DNA from 2 places in the Gilliamella sp. GillExp13 genome. Region 2 is predicted to be linked to the other one. Evidence: riboswitches for the same ligand, from Rfam matches in the RefSeq annotation. Region 2 holds a riboswitch; the other holds the start of a gene.
The links. Region 2 has a riboswitch for preQ1 ahead of queF (preQ(1) synthase). Riboswitches for the same ligand answer to the same signal wherever they lie in the genome.
Positions count from the first base shown of each region.

Region 1 (9,383 bases), on a different contig from region 2:
CCTGTTAAGGATATTGTTAATAACATAATTAATGCTAAATATTTTTTCATATCAATAACCGCCTAAATTTAGTTATCAAACAATATTAACCAACAACAAGATTTAATAATTTACCCGGTACATAAATCACTTTACGGATAGCAACATCATTCAAATATTTTTGGATGTTAGGCTCTTGTTTTGCTTGTGATACAACAAAATCTTGATCGGCATCGGCAGGGACAATAAATTTACCGCGGACTTTGCCATTGATTTGTACAACAATGAGTTTTTCGTCCTCAACCATTGCCGATTGATCTGCAACAGGCCAAATTGTATTATCAATCGATTCGTTGTTACCTAAAGCTTGCCACATAACAAAACAAGCGTGAGGCATCATAGGGTAAAGTAGTCGAACAATCGCATTTAAAGCTTCATTCATTAGAGCGCGATCTTGCCCAGTTTCTTGTGGTGCTTTTTGTAAGCGATTCATAAATTCCATCACAGCGGCAATAGCAGTATTAAATGTTTGGCGGCGGCCAATATCATCACTCACTTTCGCTATGGTTTTATGTAATTCACGACGCAATGATTTTTGTTCACTATCTAGAGCTGTAACGTCTAGTTTTTCTGCTACACCTTTTTGGGTATGTTCATAAACTAAACGCCATACACGTTTAATAAATCGGTTTGCACCCTCAACGCCAGATTCTTGCCATTCTAGAGTCATATCAGCAGGCGAAGCAAACATCATAAACAATCGAACGGTATCAGCACCATATTTTTCAACCATCTCTTGTGGATCGATGCCATTATTTTTTGATTTTGACATTTTTGTCATACCAGCATGAACTAGCTCATTGCCATGACTATCGACAGCTTTAGCAATGCGGCCCTTATCATCACGTTCAATAGTGACTTCAGTTGGCGAAACCCAAATACGTTCATTTGTTGGGCTAGTATAATAAAATGCATCAGCTAATACCATACCTTGGCAAAGTAGGCGTTTTGCTGGCTCATCTGACGATACCAAACCAAAATCACGCATTAATTTATGGAAAAATCTAAAATAAAGTAAATGCATAATGGCATGTTCAATACCACCAACATACTGATCAACAGGTAACCAGTAATTTGCTGCCTTTTCGTCTAACATACCTTTGTCGTAGTTTGGACAAGTGTAACGAGCATAATACCAAGAAGATTCCATAAAGGTATCAAACGTATCGGTTTCACGTAGTGCAGGTTGACCGTTAACGGTTGTCTTAGCCCAGTTAGAATCTGCCTTAATTGGACTGGTAATACCATTCATTTCAACATTTTCAGGTAAAATAACTGGTAATTGGTTTTCTGGTGTTGGTATGGTTGTACCATCTTCAAGCGTCACCATTGGGATTGGTGCACCCCAATAACGTTGACGCGAAACACCCCAATCACGTAAACGGTAATTAACTTTACGTTTACCAATACCTAATGCAATTAACTTATCAGCAACAGCATTAAATGCTTGATCAAAATCAAGACCATCAAATTCGCCTGAATTAAATAACTTGCCATGCTCAGTATATGCTTTTTCAGAAAGATCTGGTGCGTTACCGTCTTGAGTTAAAATAACAGGATTGATTGGTAAGTGATATTTAGAAGCAAATTCATAATCGCGTTCATCGTGACTTGGTACAGCCATTACTGCACCTGTACCATATTCAATTAACACAAAATTAGCAATCCAAACAGGGACTTTTTTACCTGTTAAAGGATGAATAGCATAAAAGCCTGTGGCAATACCTTTCTTTTCCATGGTTGCCATATCAGCTTCGGCTGTTTTGGTATTTTTGCATTCAGCAATAAATTCAGCAATTTTAGGATCGTTTTGAGCAGCTAATTGTGCAAGAGGGTGCTCTGCGGCAATAGAGACAAAGCTAACGCCCATTAATGTATCAGGACGAGTTGTATAAACGCGTAACTTATCAGAATAATTTTCAACAGCAAAATCAAACTCAACCCCTTCAGAACGACCAATCCAGTTACGTTGCATGGTTTTAACTTGCTCTGGCCAGCTTTCAAGCGTATCCAAATCATTAAGTAGTTCTTCGGCATATTCGGTAATTTTAATAAACCATTGTGGAATTTCTTTTCGCTCAACAGGGGTACTACAACGCCAACAACAACCTTCAACCACTTGCTCATTAGCAAGTACGGTCTGATCATTTGGGCACCAGTTAACTGCCGATGTTTTTTTATAAACTAAGCCTTTTTCGTATAACTTAGTAAAAAACCACTGTTCCCATTTATAATATTCAGGACAACAAGTAGTAATTTCACGATCCCAATCATAACCAAATCCTAAAAGTTGTAATTGCTTTTTCATATAAGCAATATTTTCATAGGTCCATTTTGCAGGTGCAGTATTGTTTTTAATTGCAGCACCTTCAGCAGGCAAACCAAACGCATCCCAACCGATTGGCTGTAGTACATTTTTACCATTTAAACGTTGGTAACGTGAAATGGTATCACCAATGGTGTAGTTACGAACATGACCAAGATGCAAACGCCCAGAAGGGTAAGGTAGCATCGATAAGCAGTAATATTTTTCTTTTGACGAGTCTTCAGTAGCGTGAAAGGTTTTATTTTCTTGCCAATGTTTTTGTACTATGGCTTCTATTTCATCTGGGCGATATTGTTCTTGCATGACGAGTTAATGTCCTATCTATTATTACTAATAAAAATATGCTGCTAATTGTATTGGTTATTGATTCGTTTTACAAACGATATATGAAGTAAGATATTGATTTCTTGTTATGATAAATTCTAAGTTATTGAGCATATCTTATTACTGATATTTAATAAATAACAAAACTTTAATAGGTTAAGGTGAAAGGAGTACAACAAGTTAAATTAATTGCTATTTAAGTGTGATTAAATAGCAATTAAAGATAGGTATCTTAATTATAAAACAGTCTAACCGCCATTAAAAACGCTAGTAAAACGTGATAAAAATGATCGTTGTTCTTCTTTAGGAATGTTTTTAAGATTTGCTTGAATCAGTTGATCAAGTTTTTGGGTTTCATCAGCTAAGCCTAATTCATTATAAGCATTACGCATTAAAAGCAATGCTTCTTTAGTTGAATCGGTATCTGGGAACATAATTAACATTTCAGTCACGCGATTAATCACAGCTACATAAGCACCGCGTTTTGTATAGAATTGTGCGACTTTTAACTGATAGCGAGCCAATCTATTTTTCAAAAATACAAGGCGTTTTTGCGCATCGGCTGCATATTGACTGTTTGGAAAACTAGATAGTAGATAAGAAAAGTCCTTAAATGCAGCTGAAGCATAATCAGGATCGCGATCTGAACGATCAACATTAAACCAACCTTGGATCATATTGTCGTCTTGTGCCATATTTGAAATGCCACGCATATAAATAACCCAATCAATATTTGGATGCGTTGGATTCAATTTCAAAAAACGGTCAATTGACGCAATCGCTAACGGTAAGTCAGCTGATTTGTAGTAAGCGTAAATCAAATCAAGTTGAACTTGTTGAGAATAAGGACCAAAAGGATAATTTTTGTCCAAGGACTCTAATATAGTAATACTGGATTTAATATTACCATTTTCAAGCTCAGACTTCGCTTTGTTATGTAGTTCAATCTCGGGTACATTTCCAACATCGGGCTTGGAAGAAGTACAGCCAATTAGCATGCCACTTAAAGCGATAGCTAGCAAAGAGTGTAAACGCAATTTCATTCAGTTTTTGATCCAAATATAATTAAACATTAAAGGCGATGATTAGTATATAATACTCTAAAACATAACAGCTTAAAATAGATAAATTACACATGCATGAGTTAAAATTATCAATTAAAATCGAACAAAGTCAACTAGGAATGCGTTTAGATCAAGCATTATCCGAGCTTTTTCCTGATTATTCACGCTCAAGAATAAAAGATTGGATTATTAATAATAAAGTCACTATCAACGATGTTATCGTTAATAAACCGAAAGAAAAAGTGCTCGGTGGCGAAATAATAACTATCAATGCTGAAATTGAACAAGAAACTTATCATCAACCGGAAGATATAAAGCTTGATATTGTTTACGAGGATGATGACATTTTGGTGATTAATAAACCTCGTGATTTAGTTGTGCATCCTGGCGCCGGTAATCCTGATGGTACGGTATTAAATGCCTTATTGCATTATTATCCTGAGATAGCACGCGTACCCCGCGCAGGTATTGTGCATCGTCTAGATAAAGATACAACAGGGCTAATGGTTGTAGCTAAAACTATTATGGCACAAACACATTTGGTCGAATCACTTCAACTACGCGAAATTACACGCGAATATGAAGCTGTAGTCATGGGGATTATTACCGCAGGAGGAACCGTTGATCAGCCTATCACCCGTCATCCAACCAAACGCACACATATGGCTGTATTCCCAACGGGTAAACCAGCGGTTACCCATTATAGAGTGATGGAAAAATATCGCCTACATACGCGTTTGCGATTGCGCTTAGAAACAGGGCGAACTCACCAAATCCGTGTGCACATGGCACATATTGCTCACCCACTAATTGGTGACCCACTCTACGGTGGAAGACCAAGGCCGCCTAAGGAGGCTAGTGAATCCTTCATTCAAACCTTACGCGATTTTAATCGCCAAGCATTACACGCTATCATGTTGCGATTATATCATCCTATAACAGGTGAACAAATGGAATGGCATGCTCCTATTCCTGAAGATATGCAAAAGTTAATACAAGCTTTACAAGAAGATACCGAACAGCATAAAGATGAACTAGATTGGTGATAAATATGATTAAATCGATTTACCCATATTGGACAGCCCCAAAAACAATTCATGCCTTTACTACAACACGGACTGGTGGCGTTAGTTTAGCGCCATTTGCAAGTTTAAATATGGGAAATCGAACTGGTGATAATTCAGAACATATTGTTGAAAACCGCCGAAGAATTATTCAAGCCGAACAAATACCAAGCGAACCATATTGGTTAAAGCAAACTCACAGCACAACAGTGCTTGATATATCACAAATTACTTTACAACCTCCAACAGGTAACATTGATTCTTATCAAACTTTTGAAGCTGATGGATCATATACCAATCAACCCAAGCAAGTTAGCGTGGTGTTAACCGCAGATTGCATGCCTGTACTTTTTTGTACAACAAAAGGTGACGAAGTTGCAGCTGCCCATGCCGGTTGGCGAGGATTATGTAATGGTATATTAGAAGAAACAATCAAAAAATTCTCAAGCTCGCCATCAAACATCATTGCTTGGATGGGACCAGCCATTAGTGTCAAAAAATTTGAGGTAGGTATTGAAGTCAAACAACAATTTGAAAAAGTTGATCCAAAAGCACAAGAAGCATTTAAATTGATCAAATCAACTGAACAAAAATACCTAGCAGACCTATATCTAATTGCCAAACAGCGTTTACAAGCAGTAGGAGTAACGCAAATTTTTGGTTGTGATTATTGTACTTATACTGAACAAGATGAATTCTTCTCTTATCGACGTGAAAATAAAACTGGTAGAATGGCATCAATGATCTGGTTTGAATAAAATAGTTTTTTTAAGCTAAAAACTTTCAATTTTTAGCTGTTTTGTAAAATATTCATAGTATAAAGATCTGCGGTAAATGTTAATATACAAAATTATAACATTTAAACCGCCATAAGATCTGAAGGTTTTCTATTGTTCAATTATTACTTTATTTCGCTAACAAAAGAAGGTAATTGCCAAGCCCCACCGTCAAAACCTAAGCATTCACCTGTACTTATATTAGAGGAAAGCATAAATTTATGTCCATTCCAAGTCCAACTAGATTTTTCTAAACAATCTCCCTCACCTCTTAGCTTAGCTATACTGGATATTGTTCCATTTTTGTATGTATTACCCTCATTATTTATAAATTTTATATTTTTATTACTTGGTTTAGCAGTGTTAGAAATTATCCAATAGGCGTTACCTGAGTTATAAGCGCTAAACCAACACCAAGTTTCAAGTAAATCGTGGTTATTATCTAATTTAATTAATCGAAATCTTTTATCATATCCTTGTGTTTCATCATAATAAGGATCTTCTAAATCATAAGCATCACATTTAGCTTCATGTATATAGCATTTTTTGAATTGAGGGAATATTTTAATTACTTCATTGGTATTAAGTTCTTGACTTTGTTCTGGATCAATTACTTTACCTTTTTTTATAGTTGGTACAGGTATTGGTGCATAAACGTTTGATTCATTTTTATTACCATGTGCTATAACTGCGCCAGTTGTACCAACCCATCCTTGTTTTTTGTCCATTGTCAACATGACATCATAAAATCCGCCATTGGTATAGGATGATTGACTTCTATTGTTACGGAATATAACTTTCTCATTTTTTGTAAACGCTTGAATAATTTTTGTAGCTTGGTTTTGTGACAACTGATAAATATTATTTTGTATCTCTTTTTATTCGCCTAAATACTCTTGATTAATAAATGCAGCCAATGAATTATCCAATTGTTGAGTGTTTTTAATTTCAATATCTTCTTCATTTTCTTCTTTGTTATTTTTTGTTCTAACATAAATTTCAACTGGCTGATTAGCTCCCGCTTTTCGCTTGAATAGTATTGACGATTTTATCACTTCTTTATCAGATATATCACTATATTCTATAACACGACAAGTTAAAGTATTATCACAAACTATATCCCAAGCTATAACTGGAGTTGTAAACAAAGTTAGCAAAAAACAATAGCAAAAACGCATGACAGTTAATTCCATATAAGTAGTTTATATGAGGTTATTATAGATTAAATAATTATTTAATTAAAATTAATGAAACTTTTTAATTTTATGAATATTTAATTAGTTCTCTTTAGTCCTAATTATCATTCTATATTGGCAAACTTATGGCTTTGCACACTCAAAAGCCATTTATTATTCAGTCGATTTTGGTTGATTTTACCTAACAAATCTATCGTTTCAAACATATTAAATGCACCATCTTTTTCACAAGGTGATAGATAATAGTGTTTGGCTTGGATATGAGTTTCAATATATTGACAAAAAGGAATAAAATTGCAGTGATTTTCGGCTACTATGCGTACTTCATTTGCTATTGGTTGTGCTATTTTTTGATAGCGTGACTGATAACAAAATTTAGGGCTTAGCGCAATATAATCAATAAGCGGATCGACTTTACCAAGACCGTTGCTTTCAATGGCGATAAAATAACCCGCTTTTTTAAGTGGCAAAAGCAATTCAGGTAACGCTTTAACCATTGTCGGTTCGCCACCTGTAATAATAATATTTTTGCTTTTATATTCGCCCACTTTAGTCATTAAAGCATCTAACGTGAATCGAGTAAATTTGCGAAAATTAGTGTCACACCAGGCGCAATTTAAATTGCATCCTGCAAAACGAATAAAAACGGCAGGCATGCCAGTATTATAACCTTCGCCTTGTAAGGATTCGAAGATTTCAACAATACGAAATTCAATCATCATTAACTCCGATGATATTCACAATACGAAGTTGGCGTTTCCCATACTTTGATCATCGAAACAGGCAAATATTGCGATAAGCAATCAAAAATAAATTTGCTCATTCCTTCTGCGGTGGTTCTACATGGAAAGGCAAAAATTTTACGATCCATTTCTTGTAGTAACGACGCGATACGGCACTCATTAGGGTTATGTTGATAGTAAAGATAGGCGTGATCTAACGGATCGACAATATGTTGTTTAACTATTAGCTTTAAATCGGCATAATCCATCACCATATCTTGGCTTGAGCCGTTATCAATAAGCTCTCCGCTAATTTCAACTAATAGGCGATAAGTGTGTCCGTGCAGATTATGACACTTTTTATTGTGCCCATCTAACATGTGACAAGCATCAAATTGAAACTCTTTGGCTATTTTGAACATTTTATATTCCTAGTTTTTTTTCGTGGGATGGGTTACGAACCACGGTTAGCGAACCTAACAAAATAAAGGTAACAATATAAGGGATAAAAGTGAATTTGTCATCTTACCAGTATATCTTAAAACGAAATTTAGATGTAATTGCTTGAATTGCAAACAGCTTTATTTTTATGTCAATTAATTCTTACATACTTGATAATCTTGTTGTATAAATTTTGTAAAAAATATTTTAACTTTGCTCTTGAAATTTAGGTTGCAACACTCATTTAGATCACATGCAAATGGATTAAATGTGTTAAGCGTTTAATCCAAATTTATTGCTCAGGAGATAAACACTATGAGGTTAGATAAACTAACAAATAAGTTTCAACAAGCTTTAGCTGATGCGCAGTCAATGGCATTAGGTAAAGACAATCAATATATAGAGCCTGTGCATGTCCTATCAGCCATGCTTAATCAAGAAGGGAGTAGTGTAATGCCTTTATTGATTGCAGCAGGTGCAAATATTGTTAATTTACAACAAGAATTAGCTCAAGCTATTGACCGATTACCCCAAGTTCAAGGTGTGGGTGGAGATGTTATTCCATCGCAAGATTTTGTTCGAGTATTAAATCTTTGCGATAAATTATCCCAAAAGAACGGTGATAGCTATATTTCATCAGAACTCTTTATATTAGCCACTTTAGAAGATAAGGGCAGTTTAGGCGATCTTCTTAAAAGATCAGGTGTTAATAAAGATAAATTTAGCCAAGCAGTTAATCAAGTAAGAGGTAGCGATAACGTGAACGATCCTAATGCAGAAGATCAACGCGGTGCACTTAAAAAATACACCATTGATTTAACTCAACGAGCAGAACAAGGTAAGCTTGATCCTGTTATTGGTCGTGATGAAGAAATCCGTCGAACTATTCAGGTATTACAACGTCGTACTAAAAATAATCCAGTATTAATTGGGGAACCAGGTGTAGGGAAAACTGCTATTGTAGAAGGATTAGCACAACGTATTGTTAACCGTGAAGTCCCTGAAGGATTACGACATAAACGCGTTTTATCATTAGACATGGGGGCATTAATTGCTGGTGCCAAATATCGAGGGGAATTTGAAGAACGCCTAAAAGCCGTGCTTAAAGACTTAGCAAAAGAAGAAGGTCGCATTATATTATTTATTGACGAAATCCATACCATGGTTGGCGCAGGAAAAAGCGATGGAGCAATGGATGCTGGTAATATGTTAAAACCCGCATTAGCTCGTGGTGAATTACACTGCGTGGGAGCAACAACGCTTGATGAATACCGTCAATATATTGAAAAAGATCCTGCGTTAGAGCGTCGTTTCCAAAAAGTATATGTTGCCGAACCAACAGTTGAAGATACTATCGCTATTTTGCGTGGTTTAAAAGAACGTTATGAACTGCATCACCATGTGCAAATAACCGATCCGGCAATCGTAGCA
Region 1 is NZ_LZHJ01000042.1:9,649-19,031, forward strand. It holds gene lptE (LPS assembly lipoprotein LptE) at 1-50, opposite strand, end outside; gene leuS (leucine--tRNA ligase) at 86-2,668, opposite strand; partial or broken gene bamD (outer membrane protein assembly factor BamD) at 3,010-3,732, opposite strand; gene rluD (23S rRNA pseudouridine(1911/1915/1917) synthase RluD) at 3,825-4,799, shown strand; gene pgeF (peptidoglycan editing factor PgeF) at 4,805-5,575, shown strand; gene A9G37_RS03325 (DUF1176 domain-containing protein) at 5,719-6,444, opposite strand; gene A9G37_RS13320 (DUF1176 domain-containing protein) at 6,472-6,786, opposite strand; gene A9G37_RS03335 (7-carboxy-7-deazaguanine synthase QueE) at 6,894-7,508, opposite strand; gene queD (6-carboxytetrahydropterin synthase QueD) at 7,511-7,933, opposite strand; PreQ1 riboswitch class I at 7,937-7,982, opposite strand; gene clpB (ATP-dependent chaperone ClpB) at 8,268-9,383, shown strand, end outside.
Region 1: it holds a riboswitch for preQ1, as region 2 does, so the genes downstream of both, queD (6-carboxytetrahydropterin synthase QueD) here and queF (preQ(1) synthase) in region 2, are expected to answer to the same signal.

Region 2 (9,383 bases):
AATCCTCAACAAAAACCATTAAGTCACCATTTTTAAAAGATATTTTAACTAAATCACTAATTGCCTTGTTTCTTAAACTAACAAATTCTCCAAGCGACAATGTGGCATCAATTAAGGGGTATTGAAAGCCTGTAATGGTTACACCGGTTACTTTTGAAAGCGGCATTAGTGAAATAATATGATCTTTTATATTGGTTATTTCTTGATACTGTTTGGCAAAAAAGAAATGGCAATAATTATCATAAAAGGTGATTTGATACTGATGATAATATCTCATTGCAATAGAAATATTTCCTAAAAAGTGATCGCTTGCATGGCCACTGGCTCCATAAACATCAAATGCTTTCATCCCTTTACTGACTAAAAACAAAATTGCTTTTTCAAAATCGGTTTTATTTTGGTCGGGTGTGTGAATAATTTGAGTTTTAGATGGAATTGCTTTGTTAGGATTATAACTATCTAAATCGCCAATAATGAAGTTTGGTTCGATTGACAAGGTCGACAGATAATTATGGTAAGCTCCATCTGTGCAAGCAATATAAGTATACTTATATAAATGGTTAAAGTCATGTTGTGGTGGTTCGCCATTAATAAAGAGTAAAGCTCTATTTTGTGACATTACACTTTTTTCCTTTTGCTAATCTTATTGGTGAATCATAAAGCTAACGTATATGCCATGATAATAGCGTCTTCTTGTTTACCATTAGTTGTTGGGTAATAATTTTTTCTAATCGTTATTTGGTTAAATCCTAGTGTGTGATATAGCTTAATTGCTAGCGTATTTGATTGTCTGACTTCAAGCCAAAGTGTTGAGATTGGGCAGGGTGATTTTATCGTAATTAACGCATCTATCAAATGGTTGAGCAGCTCTCTTGCTAGTCCTTGCTTTCTAAAACCGGGATGTATTGCAATGTTAAATAAATTTGCTTCATCTGCTACATGTTGGCAAATACAAAACCCAACTATTTGGTTATTAATCGTTATTTTAAAATTGAGATAACGCTCACCTTGGTTTGAAAAGAAAGTTTGTTTTGACCAAGGAATAGCATGGCAAATCTGTTCTAATTCAAAAGCTTCTATTAAATCATGTTCGGTCAGGGTGGAAATGGTTTTCATATTGACATAATTTTTGCCATAGTTGGCGTTTTTGTTGTGGTGTTTTTGCAAGCTGATCTAGACTGGTTGTTTGAATAGTTAATGGGTTAACCCATGACTCATCCAAGGTAATATCAATAAACCAAATTACTGTTTTAATTTCATCAGCAGGAATAATTAATTGTTGTGGAGTTAAAAACAATACTTGTTCTTCAGTTATATGGATAGCATTTAAAATATCATAATAGATTTTTTGTGTTGGTTTTTGTTCTGCAACTATAATCATTCTAATTTCTTCACTTATTTTTGTCGCTATTTCACCTTTGAAAACATTAGCATTCCTCAAAACGTATTGAGTTATATTGCACTGTTTTAGGTACCAATCTTGCTGTGTCATTATTGACTTACTGTTTTTTATTAGAGATTAAAGATAGTTAATTGTATAATCAATGCATCAATTTATAAAGGTTTTTCATTGAGGAAATATGGCAACATCTGCTTTTACTCCAGCAAGTCAAGTACTTGAGCGTCACCAAACATTTTTTAACGATAAAAATGTGTTGATAGCTGGTGATATTCAGGATAGTTATCCATCTATTATGTCGGCAAATCAAGTTAAGATTCATTGCACACAATTTCATACTTATTTACGTCTAAAAGCTAGTGCACGAGGCAATCACACCTATTTTTCATTATTGCCCGAAGCGGATTTTTACGTTGGAATGAATACGTTGATTTACTATTGGCCAAAAACTAAAAACGAAGCACAATTTCAGCTTTCTTATTTATTACATAATATGCCAAAAGACAGTGATATTTTTATCATAGGTGAAAATAGAACAGGTGTAAAAAGCGTGGAAGCTTTATTGAGTGATTTTGGTACAATTCAAAAAATCGATAGCGCAAGACGTTGTGGTTTATATCATTTTCAGGCAGATAGCCGTTTAGCATTTGATCTTGATGAATGGTGGTTAAGTTATCATTTAACTATTGAAAATCAGAATATTGAAATCAAAAGCTTACCTGGTGTTTTTAGCCAAAAAGGGTTAGATACTGGTAGTGAATTGCTGTTAAATGCATTGATGGATCGTACTGATATTATTAAAGGTAATATATTAGATGTGGGATGTGGTTCGGGCATTTTGTCCACGGTGCTAGGTAAATTAAACCCTGATATAGCACTAACGTTATCTGATGTAAGCTGTGCAGCAATTGAATCAAGTAAAGCCACGTTAAACCGTAATCATGTTAATGCCACAGTTGTAGCGAGTGACGTTTTTTCAAATCTAAATGATAAATATCATCTTATTGTTTCGAATCCACCTTTTCATGATGGTAAACAAACTGATTACACGGCCGTTAATACGTTAATCAAAGAAGCAAAAAAACACCTAAAATTAAATGGTTATTTGTGCATTGTGGCAAATTCATTTTTACCGTATCAAACCATTTTAGATGAAACATTCAAAAGCGTTGAAGTGATTGCCCAAACGACGAAATTTAAGGTTTATCTAGCAAGCCATTAATAAGTGCTGTTTATTTTGTTTAAAAAAATAGGGCGATGTTATCGCCCTAGGTATAAAATTTAACTATTTGAAAACAAACTGATTTCACTATTCTTGATATCATATCTGGATTAAGAGAGAGCTTCTTTTAATGCCTGCATTTCATTATAAGTAAAATCACAGCGCATAAATTCTTGGTCAAGAAGAATAGGAACGGAGTTGCTTTCTCCAACTACGGCCAACACATTACATTTATTTCTAATCTTATCACCTATAATGATTGGTCCTCCGTTTGAGTCTTTATTAAAATTGGCTACATATTTAGCATTTATTCCTTGTGTATTGCTTGCACGATATAAGGCAGTTATTATTTTACCATAAGAGACTAATTTAACTGGTACAATAACAGGTGTTAATTTTTGCCCGTTAATTTCATTGATAACTTTTATCATTTTATGTGTTCTTAAGAAACATCCTAAACTCATCCATGTAACCAACAACAATAAAAGAATAAGAACAGTAGTAGTCAAAAATACAGTCCGCATATTATCAATAGCTAAATTGATTGTTACTAGTGATGGATCATCGGTTGAAGCGACAGTTACAACTTGATAATTTCCTTTTTTCCCCAAATGAAAGTATAATCACGCTTAATAACTTGTCCTGTATCAGTGGTAATTTTTACTGAGCAGTTATCAACCATACGTCTTGCACGACATGTTCCTTCTACATCATAGTCAACCACAACTGGATTCTGTGATATTTTATAATCATCAATTAATCCAGGATAATTTCTTATGGCCATAAATAAAGCTAACGCAAAGAGAAGTATTGCTGCAAGTAATCTTCTTATTTGATGTAATGAGCTTTCTTGCTTTAACTTCATGACTTTTAAAGGGCGAGTTGGAAATACTTCTACTAATTTATTCATCAATGCCATTTTATCAATATACTTCTTATTAAAAATAAAAATTTCATGTCTAAAGGCTAAAATTGTGAATTTAAAAGCTAACCTTTAATCACAATAAAACAAATAATTTATTTGTTATTTTTTATTAAATTAGACTAAATATTAACATAATATTTACTTTGTAGGAATTACTCATATTGTTTACAGCAATTTGACAAACGACTTCAAATTAAATAACCCTAGAAAACTGCTGCTGCCTTGCCATTTTTCGCATATAAATATCAAAGCACATACAAATATTGCGTATCAATAAATGTCCTTTAGGTTGGACTTCGATTATATTGTTATTGATTGTCACTAATCCATCTTTTTGCAATGGCGCCAGTAATTTTAAATCTTCAGCAAAATAATCATCAAATTGAATTTGGTATTGTTGTTCGATAACATTTTTATCTAAATGAAAATGGCAGATAAGCTGTTTTATCACATCACGACGAATCTTATCGTCACGATTTAAGGTGAATCCTTTCCATAATCCATGTCCTTTTTGCTCAACCTGAGTTTGATAGATTTTTAGATCTTTTTGATTTTGCGCATAACTATCACCTAACATACTAATGGCCGACACACCAAGTCCAAGTAAATCAGCATCGCCTTGAGTTGTATACCCCTGAAAATTACGATGCAATTTATTTTCTTGTTGAGCAATAGCTAATTCATCAGAGGGCTTAGCAAAATGATCCATACCGATAAAGTGATAACCAGCTTTGGTTAACTTTTTAATGCTAGTTTGTAGGATCTGCAATTTTTGATTGGCATTAGGCAAATCATCATCTTTAATTTTTCGTTGGGCAGCAAAACGGCTTGGTAAGTGGGCATAATTAAATACACTTAAACGATCGGGAGAAATATCAATCACTTTATTGAGCGTTTCGGCAAAACTTTCAATGGTTTGTTTTGGTAGGCCATAAATTAAATCTAAACTAATTGAGTGAAAATTATTTTTACGTGCTTGATTAATAAGAGACCGTATTAATGTTTCATCTTGTTCACGATTAATTAGGCTTTGGATTTCGTGATTAAAATCTTGAATTCCCATACTTAGCCTATTAAAACCAACACTTGCTAAATGGTCAATTGTTTGTGGTGTTATTTCACGCGGATCAATTTCGATGGATAGTTCGGCATTAGCAACAAAATTAAAATGCTTTTTTAACGAGGTAATCAATCGAGTAATTTCAGCATCGTTTAAAAAAGTTGGTGTACCTCCTCCCCAGTGCATTTGTGTTACCGCGCGATGTTTAAATAATTTTGCGCGTTCGGCAATTTCAATATCTAAAATGTCAAGGTATTTGGTAACTTTTTGTGTTTGGCGAGTAATAAGCTTATTACAACCACAGAAATAACAAAGCTTATGACAAAACGGAATATGCACATAAAGCGATAACGGTTTTGTGGGATAACGAGTTGCCGCCGATAAAAATTCTTGCTCATTAAATTTTTCGTTAAATTCAAGTGCAGTAGGGTAAGAGGTATATCTTGGGCCAGAATAATTATATTTTTCAATTAACGCTTGATCCCATAATTGCGTATCAGTCATGCTTTTTACTTCCGCTTATGTCTATCTTTAGTGTTGTTATTTTTATGATTTTTTACTATTGCTTTTTGTTGGTTCTTGATTTTAATTTTGATTCGATTAGTTTTATTTAAATATAACAATGTGCAAATCAATAACCCAAAATATAAACTTAACATAATTAATATTGGCACTATGAATTGCTCACTTTTAATTATTAATTGACTGAATAAAAGTAATGGATTCTAAGTTTAAATTATCAGTAGGAATATTACTTTTGGATGATATTCCTACTCATATCAAGACACATACTATCACGATTGCTAATTATATTTTCCTATTATTAGTTTCGTTTTAATAAACTAACAATATCTTCTTTCTTTTCGTCTAATTCATCAAAATCATCAAAGTCGTCATCAGTATAACCAAGCTCTTGCATCAGTTCATCGATACGATTCAATTTGCTATCAAGATAAATTTGTTGATCTTTAGTGAGTTTGGCTTTTTGCTCGACTAGATCAAGTAACATATCTAATTTTGGATCGTTCTCTAATTGTTCTAATTCTTGTTGAGGTGATAAAATCGTTTTAATTGTTTTAGATTGTTTAACAGGTTTTTCTATATTGTTAGAATCTTCAACAATTAAAGAAATAGTTTTTTTGCTCCCCACTCTTGGATCTTTGGTTGTTTTTGTCGAATTTTTATTATTATTTAGTTTATTAAAGCGAGAGCCACTTGGTAAACCTTTGTGTTTGCGTTTACGCTTCAGTTCCCGAGATTCTTCATTAATCTCTTGACGGCTTTTTTTAGCTTTCTGTTTTGATTTATTTTTTAACATAAAATCTCTGTCTAATATTAGGGTTAATCATTTTACAAACGTATTTTATCAGTAAGTCCAAAATATAGCTATGATGAAGACGTCATGCTAATTTAAGATTGTAAAAAAATAAATTTATGTATAATCTGAGCCGAATAAATTTGTTAGACCGAATTAGAGAACAATAAAATGAAAAATCACTTAAGCCCTTATCTGAAATTCAATCGTCAAGAATGGGCTAGCTTACGTAATACGGTACCAATGACTTTAACAGCAGAAGAATTAGTTTCGTTACAAGGTATTAATGAAGATTTATCCATGGATGAAGTGAGTGAAATTTATTTACCTTTATCTAGATTACTTAATTATTACATCAGCAATAATTTTAATCGGCAAGCTATTTTATCTAAATTCTTAGGTAAAAGTCAAAAAACACCTTACATTATTGGTATTGCAGGCAGTGTTGCTGTAGGTAAAAGTACTACCGCTAGAGTACTACAAGCATTATTAACCCGTTGGCCTGAACATCGCAAAGTATCTTTGGTAACAACTGATGGTTTTTTATATCCAAATAGATATCTTGAAGAACATGGAATAATGAATAAAAAAGGGTTTCCTCAGTCTTACGATATAAAAAAATTGCTTAATTTTGTTGCTGATATAAAATCAGGACAGGCACAAGTTAAAGCACCAGTTTATTCTCATTTAGTTTATGATATTGTCGAAGATGAAGAAATCGTTATTGATAGTCCTGACATTTTGATTCTTGAAGGTTTGAATGTACTGCAAAGTACACTGAATTATCCACAAGCGAATAACCGAGTTTTTGTTTCAGATTATGTCGATTTTTCAATTTATGTTGATGCTGATATGTCATTATTACATGATTGGTATGTAAATCGATTTTTAAAATTTAGGGAGGGTGCATTTAGCGATCCTAACTCTTATTTTAATCACTACTCAAAACTTCCAGAACATGAAGCTACAAATATTGCTAACCGTATTTGGCGAGAAATTAATGAATTAAATTTAGTTGAAAATATTTTACCTACAAAAGAACGAGCGAACCTTATTCTAACTAAAGGTAAAGATCATAAAGTCAATTGTGTTCAATTAAGAAAATAAAATTAAGGAAAAATTCGTATGAAATCAGTAATTCGGTTAGTAAGTAAATTGAGTGTCATTACGTTAGCTATCTCATTATCATTTGGTGCTTATGCTTCAAATGAACAACTAAAGGGACTTACGTGTGAAAGCAAAAAACAGGCTATTGAAAAACAGATTGATTATGCTAAAAAAAATAATAATTCTCATCAAATCCAAGGGCTTGAAAAAGCATTACGTAACTTAAATAAGCATTGTTCAAATGATGATTTAGAAGCCAAATATAAAAAAGAGATTAACGAAAAATCAAATAAAGTGGCTGAAAGAACTAAAGAATTAGAACAAGCAAAATCAAAAGCGAAAGATAAAGATAATGAACAGAAAATTGTCAAACAACAAACAAAATTAGCTGATGCTGAAAAAGAACTTAATGAAGCTAAATCTAAATTATCTGATTTTTATAAAGAATTGGGAGCGAAATAAACGATAACAGGCAGAGTATTTCCCGATTCTTGATTTATTTACTCTTCAACGATATTTTATTATTAACACCATCAATAGTTATTGTTGACGGTGTTAGTTTTACATTTTTTATAAATCTATTGTCATACTAGACTTTTTAAAGCAAAAAGAGTATGGTGTGCACCTTGTTACGTGGTTCGTGAACCTCCCACGCTAAAAAACTAAGGAAAAATAATGAGTAAAATTACACTACTAGGCGATCAGTCTGTTCGCTATCCAACAACCTATTGTCCTGAAATACTCGAAACGTTCGATAATAAACATCCGAATAACGATTATTTTGTTAAATTTAATTGCCCAGAGTTTACTAGTCTTTGTCCTATCACGGGGCAACCTGATTTTGCGACAGTTTATATTTCGTACGTACCCAATATTAAAATGGTCGAAAGTAAATCGTTAAAACTTTATCTGTTCAGCTTTCGGAATCATGGCGATTACCACGAAGATTGTATTAATATCATTATGAAAGATCTTATTAAATTAATGGATCCTAAATATATCGAAGTCTGGGGGAAATTTACACCTCGTGGCGGCATTTCGATTGATCCTTATGCCAATTATGGCAAATCGGGTACTCATTGGGAACAAGTTGCGGCTAATCGATTAGCCAATCACGACATGTATCCAGAAAAAGTGGATAATCGCTAATTTAATCTACCTCAATAGGAACATTAATGCAAACTCGTAAAGCACTAGTTATATTTTCTGGTGGGCAAGACTCAACCACCTGCTTACTGCAAGCCATTGCTGATTATGGACGTGAAAACGTTCAGGCAATCAGTTTTCGCTATGGTCAACGCCACGCAATAGAGCTTGAAAAAGCCAAATGGATCGCTGATGATCTTGTTATTAAACAAACTGTTATTGATACTTCAGTTATCAAACAAACTACAAATAATGCGTTGATTGATGACGCTCAAGAAATTAAAGCAGCTCAAGATGGTGATTACCCCAATACCTTTGTTGATGGGCGTAATATGCTTTTTTTACTTTTGGCTGGCTGTCATGCTAAGCAACAAGGAATTTCTGACATTATTATTGGAGTTTGTGAAACCGATTTTAGTGGTTATCCAGATTGCCGTGATGTCTTTATTAAATCAATGAATGTATCAATGAATTTAGCTATGGACTATGCGTTTAATCTCATCACGCCACTGATGTATTTGACAAAAGCGCAAACGTGGGAAATGGCTGATAAACTAGGTTATCTTGATTATGTCCAAAAACATACCCATACCTGTTATTACGGTGTTGAAGGGGGATGTGGTAAGTGTCCAAGTTGTTTATTGCGCAATAAGGGCCTACAAGAATATATGGCTCAAGCTAAATAAATTCATTCATCATTGGGTTCTCTCACCCCCATTAAAAAGGAAAAAAGATGTACTTAAATGCTCATTCAGAATTGATAGAAAAAAGTTTTACCCGTAAACAAAAGCAAAAAGCGCTTTACTGGTTGGCTTTTTTTCACATATTGGTTATTGCTTCAAGCAATTATTTAGTCCAAATCCCATTCGAAATTTTTGGTTTTCAAACAACTTGGGGGGCATTCACTTTTCCGTTTATCTTTTTAACTACCGATCTGACTATTCGAATTTATGGTGCTAGTTTAGCCAGAAAAATCATTTTTGTTGTAATGATTCCTGCATTGTTATTTTCATACCTGATTTCGGTACTATTTTTTGAAACCCATTGGATTGGATTATCAGCATTGACGGAATTTAATAGCTTCGTATTTCGAATTGCATTGGCTAGTTTTGCCGCTTATTTAGTTGGACAACTAATGGATATTACTGTTTTTAACTATTTAAGAAAAAACAAATCATGGTGGGTTGCCCCAACAGCATCAGCAATATT
Region 2 is NZ_LZHJ01000019.1:10,837-20,219, forward strand. It holds gene A9G37_RS01180 (thiamine diphosphokinase) at 1-619, opposite strand, end outside; gene rimI (ribosomal protein S18-alanine N-acetyltransferase) at 655-1,116, opposite strand; gene A9G37_RS01190 (DNA polymerase III subunit psi) at 1,085-1,492, opposite strand; gene rsmC (16S rRNA (guanine(1207)-N(2))-methyltransferase RsmC) at 1,581-2,621, shown strand; gene A9G37_RS01200 (hypothetical protein) at 2,732-3,232, opposite strand; gene A9G37_RS01205 (hypothetical protein) at 3,202-3,531, opposite strand; gene hemN (oxygen-independent coproporphyrinogen III oxidase) at 3,740-5,110, opposite strand; gene yihI (Der GTPase-activating protein YihI) at 5,430-5,924, opposite strand; gene coaA (type I pantothenate kinase) at 6,093-7,028, shown strand; gene A9G37_RS01225 (DUF1090 domain-containing protein) at 7,047-7,490, shown strand; PreQ1 riboswitch class I at 7,656-7,700, shown strand; gene queF (preQ(1) synthase) at 7,704-8,177, shown strand; gene queC (7-cyano-7-deazaguanine synthase QueC) at 8,204-8,860, shown strand; gene A9G37_RS01240 (7-cyano-7-deazaguanine/7-aminomethyl-7-deazaguanine transporter) at 8,908-9,383, shown strand, end outside.